2 regions of the Paucibacter sediminis genome follow, and region 2 is predicted to be linked to the other one. Evidence: predicted binding sites of a transcription regulator. Region 2 holds the regulator's gene; the other holds the start of a gene.
What was found. Region 2 encodes NrdR, which represses ribonucleotide reductase genes. Its sites were predicted from a motif close to CACNANATNTNGTG; they were not measured.
Positions count from the first base shown of each region.

Region 1: the regulator NrdR is predicted to act here: its motif matches at 1,724-1,737, upstream of PFX98_RS17045 (ribonucleoside triphosphate reductase).

Region 1 covers NZ_CP116346.1:3,673,783-3,677,191, reverse strand. The annotation lists gene PFX98_RS17045 (ribonucleoside triphosphate reductase) at 1-1,718, opposite strand, end outside; gene PFX98_RS17040 (hypothetical protein) at 2,663-3,178, shown strand; gene PFX98_RS17035 (methyl-accepting chemotaxis protein) at 3,248-3,409, opposite strand, start outside.
Region 2 covers NZ_CP116346.1:4,158,778-4,162,186, forward strand. The annotation lists gene PFX98_RS19210 (GspH/FimT family pseudopilin) at 1-42, opposite strand, end outside; gene PFX98_RS19215 (type IV pilin protein) at 39-488, opposite strand; gene PFX98_RS19220 (GspH/FimT family pseudopilin) at 620-1,174, opposite strand; gene nrdR (transcriptional regulator NrdR) at 1,264-1,707, opposite strand; gene glyA (serine hydroxymethyltransferase) at 1,729-2,976, opposite strand; ZMP/ZTP riboswitch at 3,034-3,168, opposite strand; gene PFX98_RS19235 (transglycosylase SLT domain-containing protein) at 3,223-3,409, opposite strand, start outside.

The DNA of each region.
Region 1 (3,409 bases), 480 kb from region 2:
AGCTGCGAGCTGTTGGTGTAGTAAGGCTGCTCGGCCGTGCCGGCCTGCAGGATGGCAGGGAAGCGCCGTTTGTCTTCCTTGGCAAAGCGGTAGGTCGTGCCCTCGGCCGGCGTGGCCTCGAGGTTGTAGAGGTGGCCGGTCTGTTCCTGGAACTCGACCATGCGGCCGCGCACATGGTCCAGCAGGCGCAGCGCCAGCGCATGGCCGGCGGGCGTGCTGATGTCCTGCGCATCGGCCGTGAAGTTGCGGATCATCTCGTTGACGCCGTTCACGCCCAGGGTCGAGAAATGGTTGCGCAGCGTGCCCAGGTAGCGCTTGGTGTAGGGGAACAGGCCGGCATCGATGAGGCGCTGGATCAGCTTGCGCTTGATCTCCAGGCTGTCGCGCCCCAGCGCCAGCAGCTCGTCCAGGCGGCGCAGCAGGCCGACCTCGTCGCCGGCGTGCAGATGGCCCAGGCGCGCGCAGTTGATCGTCACCACGCCCAGCGAGCCGGTCTGCTCGGCCGAGCCGAACAGGCCGTTGCCGCGCTTGAGCAGCTCGCGCAGATCCAGCTGCAGGCGGCAGCACATCGAGCGCACCATGTTCGGCTGCAGCTCGGAATTGAGGAAGTTCTGGAAATACGGCAGGCCGTAGCGCGCCGTCATCTCGAACAGCGCGGTCGCGTTGGGGCTGTCCCAGTCGAAATCGGGCGTGATGTTGTAGGTGGGGATGGGGAAGGTGAAGGCGCGGCCGCGCGCATCGCCGGCCATCATGACCTCGATATAGGCGCGGTTGATCAGGTCCATCTCGGCCTGCAGATCGCCGTAGCAGAACGGCATCTCGCGGCCCGCGATCACCGGCACCTGCTCGCGCAGATCCTCGGGGCAGGTCCAGTCGAAGGTCAGGTTGGTGAACGGCGTCTGCGTGCCCCAGCGCGAGGGCACGTTGAGGTTGTAGACCAGCTCCTGCATGCACTGGCGCACCTGCTCGTAGCCCAGGGCGTCCTGGCGCACATAGGGCGCCAGATAGGTGTCGAAGCTGGAGAAGGCCTGCGCCCCGGCCCATTCGTTCTGCAGCGTGCCCAGGAAGTTGACGATCTGGCCTACCGCGCTGGAGAGATGGCGCGGCGGTGCCGATTCGACCTTGCCGGCCACGCCATTGAGCCCCTCGTTGAGCAGGGTGCGCAGCGACCAGCCGGCGCAGTAGCCGCTCAGCATATCGAGGTCGTGGATGTGCAGATCGGCCTCGCGATGCGCGCGCCCCACCTCGGGCGGATAGACCTGGTCCAGCCAGTAGTTGGCCACCACCTTGCCGGAGACGTTCAGGATCAGCCCGCCCAGGCTCCAGCCCTGGTTGGCATTGGCCTTGATGCGCCAGTCGCGCTGCTGCAGGTATTCGTCCATGGTGGCCTGCACATCCACCAGGGTCTGGCGCGCGCCGCGCAGCTGGCGGTGCTGCTCGCGATACACCACATAGGCGCGCAGCGTGTGGCGCAGGCCGGCATCGAACAGCGCGGCCTCGACGGCATCCTGGACCTGCTCGATCTGCGGGCAGCGAACCCCTTGCAGGCGTGGCAGCACCGCCGCCTGCGTCAGCTGCTGCGCGCGCTGCGCATCCAGCTCGCCGGTGGCCGCGCCGGCCCGCGCCAGCGCGCTGGCAATCTTGGCCGCGTCGAAGGCGACGACGCGCCCGTCTCGTTTCATCAGCGCCGTAGGCTGCTGGGCCGCTTGAGTGGACATGAAAAACCTATATCTAGTGTCAGGCCGGCAGGATAGACACTAGATATGTGGTCAACAAGACCTGACCCCGGCGACTTGAGCGGGCTTTGCGCCAGCGCAAAATGCGAGGGCGAACTCGGCAACCCTGCGACGGTCATGCAGGCAAAGCCCAGGGCGGGTGGCCGCTGCGGCCCGGATGCGGAGGCCCTCGCTGCGCTCAGGCTCCCCTGCGCTCCTCGCAACTCGCAGCCGGCGCAAAACTCGCTGCATTCGCTGCGCTCATTGCGCTCAGACAAGTTGCGCCAATCCAGTGCTTGAAGCGCGCGAGTACGCGCGCGGCTGCGAGCCGCTGCGGTGCTCGGCACCGCAAAAGGGCCACCGCAACCACCCGCCCTGCGCTTTGCTCCAACCGCTGCTCGCGCACCACGACATCAAGGCCGTGCACTGCCCGAGCAGCGCAGGTCGGCAGGTGCGAGGCCCCATTTGCGATGCCGAGGCGCGCAGCAGAACCGGGTTGCGCATCGCTCCAGGCGATGCGTCGAGCGCGCCTTGTTTGAGCTGGAGCACAGGCGGGTGCCACTGGCACACGCCGGCCCGCAGGGGTGCGACGGCGAGTTGTGCGCGAGTCCCGGTTCGGCGAGCACCGAGGGAAGCCTGAGCGTTCTACGCGAAGGCCACCGCATCTGGGGCCGAGTGCCTGCCGGCCTGGGCTGCGGCGCGGCCACCCTTGTGCAACGCGGGCGGCTTGATATCTCCCGCTCTGTCAATCCAACTTACGGGGTTGGCGCCTGAATGCAGCTAAGTCGCGCGTTAGATACCTCCAACTCCGACCCCAAAATGCCGTCGTTCTGGAGGGAGAATCTGAATGCATTGAGTCGGGTTCGTTGAAGACCATGCCATGACCTCAGATGAGAACTGCCCTGCAGCGCGTTTCGTCGAGCAGATCATTAATAAGTTAGGTAACCATGAAATTCAGCTGCCTTTTGCCACTGCTTGCACTCGTCGCACTGGGATCGCCGGTGCAGGCGATGAATATGGAACTGTCCAAGTTGGTCTCCGACGATCAGGCTGTTCGTCAGACACGGGAATCTGCCGCCGATAGCTCCGTGCGAGACTACGAAAGGCGCGCCACAGTGCTGAGAATGCTTCGCGAAGGTAAGGTGGTCGAGCCCATCGACTATGAGAATGCTGCGCTTATCTTCCAACACGGAAGCACGCCGGAGGAGTACAGGTTGGCGCACGCCCTCGCCACGATCGCAGCGGCCCTGGAGCCTGAAAGGCGCTTTGCAAAGCAGCTGAAACGAGTGAGTTGGGATCGCCTGCATTTGTCCATGGGACGCCAGCAATGGTTTGGCACCCAAAGCCTGAAAGACCCGGCAACCGGCGCATTTGCATATCCGCCAAACGATCCGACGGTTACTGATCTTCAACGATCGATGCTCGACCAAAGCCCATTGATCCCTACCCCGAAATCCAACTGAGCGACTACGAACTCCATCGCAGCGCAGGCCTAGCTGGCGGCCTGGCTTGGTGCGGCGCAAACATCCCCCTCACCTCAACCTGAAACTCGCCACCAGCTCCGACAGCTGCTGCGCCTGGTTGCGCAGGCTCTCGGCCGCGGCCGCGCTTTCTTCCACCAGGGCGGCGTTCTGCTGCGTCACCTGGTCGAGCTGGCCCACCGCCTCGCCCACCTGGGAGATACCGCGCGACTG
Region 2 (3,409 bases):
AATGATCCCTATGCCGCGAAGATTGACGGATGTCCTGCTCATTTGGGCCAGCACTTGTCGTTGGTTGAGTCGCCCGCCTTGTTGCTCGACGTGTAAGTGATCGTGCCGCGGTTCAGGATGACGCTCATGGTGGCGCAGTCGCCGTCATCGCGCTGACGCCCGCTGGCCTTGGCCGTAGCCACTACCGTGTAGCCGGACGCACTCACGTTTGCGACCGAAATGCTGTAATTGCTGCCCCCAAGGCTGGAGTCGAACTTGAGCTGTTCGGACAGATCGGTGGCATAAATCGGTGCGTTGGCCCGCCAGCGCTCCTGAGCCTGCTGGACGGCGGACAAGGCGCTAAAAGCATCGGCGCGCCGGCCCTTGACCACATAGGCCTGGTAGCTGGGAATCGCGATGGCGGCCAAGATGGTGATGATGATCACCGTCACCATCAGCTCGACCAGCGTGAATCCTGCCAGCCGCGCCTTACCACGGGTCTGCTGCATATTGCGCACGCCAAGTAGCTTGAGTTGTGCGGATGTTGGCACTTGGTGCTCAAGCGATTCAGGTTGCGCTGCCCGCTGGTCGCGCCAGCCCTACCGCTCGTCCTTACCCCCCTTGTTTCAGGGGGGGGGCATCAACCACAGCTGGGCAAGGCTCCGCGCGCTGCGTCGGGGGAGCAGGTTCGCACCCTGCCGGCGATGCTCACAACGTGTCGGATGCTGGGGCTGTGCGCGAGCTGAATGTCAATGCTGCCGGTCGTGCTGACCGTGCCTTGGTGACCTTGAAACGTCATGCGCCGCACGTTGGCCTTGACCTGCGGAGACAGCGGTAGCGGCAACCACTGCGCCTTGATCAAGGTGCCGCTGTCTTGGCAGACGGTCTGGCCGTCAGCATTGCAGCTGCATGCGTCGGTCTTGCCGCTGTGCATCCAGTAGCAACTGCCCGAGGCGTGCTGGACGAAGCTCACATGCACGGTCGTAGCGGTGCGCACCGCTTCGCTGCGCGCTTGCTGCAGGTCCACATAGACGGCCGCCGCCACTGCATGCACGCGCTGCCTGGCGTTGAATTCCTGCACGGCCCGCATCACGGACACCAGCAGCAGAGCGATGACAGCCAGACAAATAAAGACTTCGATCAGCGATCTGCCAGCATCGCCTCGAAGTGCGCTAACACGTGAGCCCTTGTTCATCGCCGCCACCCGCTGAGAGTTTGAAGCTGGAAGCTCAAAAACTAGGCCACGCGGGCACGGACTTCCCTCCCTCGGAAGAGGGGGGCTGCTCAAATCTCGCGAATCAACTGGCGGAACTCGTCCACATCCTCGAAGCTGCGATAGACCGAGGCAAAGCGCACATAGGCCACTTTGTCGATGCGCTTGAGCTCGCGCATCACCAACTCACCCAGCCGGGTGGAGGGGATTTCCTTGGCGCCGCTGGCGAGCAGTTTTTCGTGGATGCGCTCCAGGGCCGCATCGATCTGCTCAATGCTCACCGGACGCTTACGCAGCGCCAGTTGCATGGAGGCGCGCACCTTGCTCGGATCGAACTCGGCGCGCGTGCCATCCTTCTTGACCACCGCGGGCATGGCGATTTCCGCCCGTTCATAGGTGGTGAAGCGTTTCTCGCAGCCCTGGCAGCGGCGCCGCCGGCGCACCACGTCGCCCTCATCGGACTCCCGGGTCTCGGCGACCTGGGTCTCGTGGTGTCCGCAGAAAGGGCAACGCATGCGACGGGGCGGCTCGTTGGCTCAGCGGTAGACCGGGAACTGACGCGTCAGCGCGGCCACCTTGGCGCGCACGGCTTCCAGATTCGCCTCGTCGCCCGGCTTGTCCAGCACATCGGCGATCAGGTGCGCGGTCTGGCGCACCTGCTCTTCCTTGAAACCGCGCGTCGTCATGGCCGGCGTACCCAGGCGGATGCCGCTGGTCACCATGGGCTTTTGCGGATCGTTGGGAATGCCGTTCTTGTTGCAGGTCATGTGGGCCTTGCCCAGCAGGGCCTCGGCCTCCTTGCCGGTCAGGCCCTTGGGCCGCAGATCCACCAGCATGACGTGGCTTTCGGTACCGCCGGAGACGATGCGCAGGCCGCGCGCGATCAGGGTCTCGGCCAGCACCTTGGCGTTCTTGACCACCTGTTCCTGGTAAGTCTTGAATTCCGGCGTGAGCGCCTCCTTGAAGGCCACCGCCTTGCCGGCGATGACATGCATCAGCGGGCCGCCCTGGATGCCGGGGAAGATCGCGCTGTTGATCTGCTTGGCCACATGCTCCTTCATCAGGATGATGCCGCCGCGCGGGCCGCGCAGGCTCTTGTGGGTGGTGGAGGTCACCACATCGGCATGCGGCACCGGGTTGGGGTAGACGCCCGCGGCGATCAGGCCGGCGTAATGCGCCATGTCCACCATGAAATAGGCGCCGATCTCCTTGGCCACCTTGGCAAAGCGCTCGAAATCGATGCGCAGGCTGAAGGCCGAGGCGCCGGCGATGATGAGCTTGGGCTTGTGCTCGCGCGCCAGGCGCTCCATCGCGTCGTAATCGATGTCTTCCTGTTCGGTCAGGCCGTAGCTGACGACCTTGAACCACTTGCCGCTCATGTTCAGCGGCATGCCGTGGGTCAGGTGGCCGCCTTCGGCCAGGCTCATGCCCATGATGGTGTCGCCCGGCTGCAGCAGGGCGAAGAACACGCCCTGGTTGGCCTGCGAGCCCGAGTTGGGCTGCACATTGGCGTGCTCGGCGCCGAACAACTGCTTGACGCGGTCGATCGCCAGTTGCTCCACCACGTCCACGTACTCGCAGCCGCCGTAGTAACGCTTGCCGGGATAGCCCTCGGCGTACTTGTTGGTGAGCTGGCTGCCCTGCGCCTGCATGACGGCGGGCGAGGTGTAGTTCTCCGAGGCGATCAGCTCGATGTGGTCTTCCTGGCGCTGGTTCTCATTCAGCACGGCGGCCCACAGGTCGGGATCTACGTTGGCGAGAGTCGAAAGGCTGCGGTCAAACATGGTGTGATGCTGGCTGTACTCTAGGGTTGGAGCCCGGCGGCCACGTCACGACGTGGTGCAGGCTGCCCAGGCGAACGGCGGAAAAGCTGACACGAACCAGGGCCCATGGCAGTTCGCGCTCCCCGGTGGTCAACCACCTCGGGCCGGCATAACAGGGTATAGCGGCCTTCATCGCCAGTCGCGCGAAGGCTGCAGTGTAGCGGACGATTCCCGGCGGATTAGGGTTGCGCCGGGTGGGACAGTGCATCAATGTGCCAGCGCGATCCGCTCGTCTGCCACGGCCGGCGCTGCCGGCTTGGCAACCGGCGGCCGGCCATTGGCCACCGCTTTGAGCTGCTCGTGCTCGGCCAGCACGCGGCCGGTATAGCCGGCGTCGTCCGGCAGGTTGGCGGCACCGACGTAATAGCGCAGACCTTCCTCCACACCGCCGGCG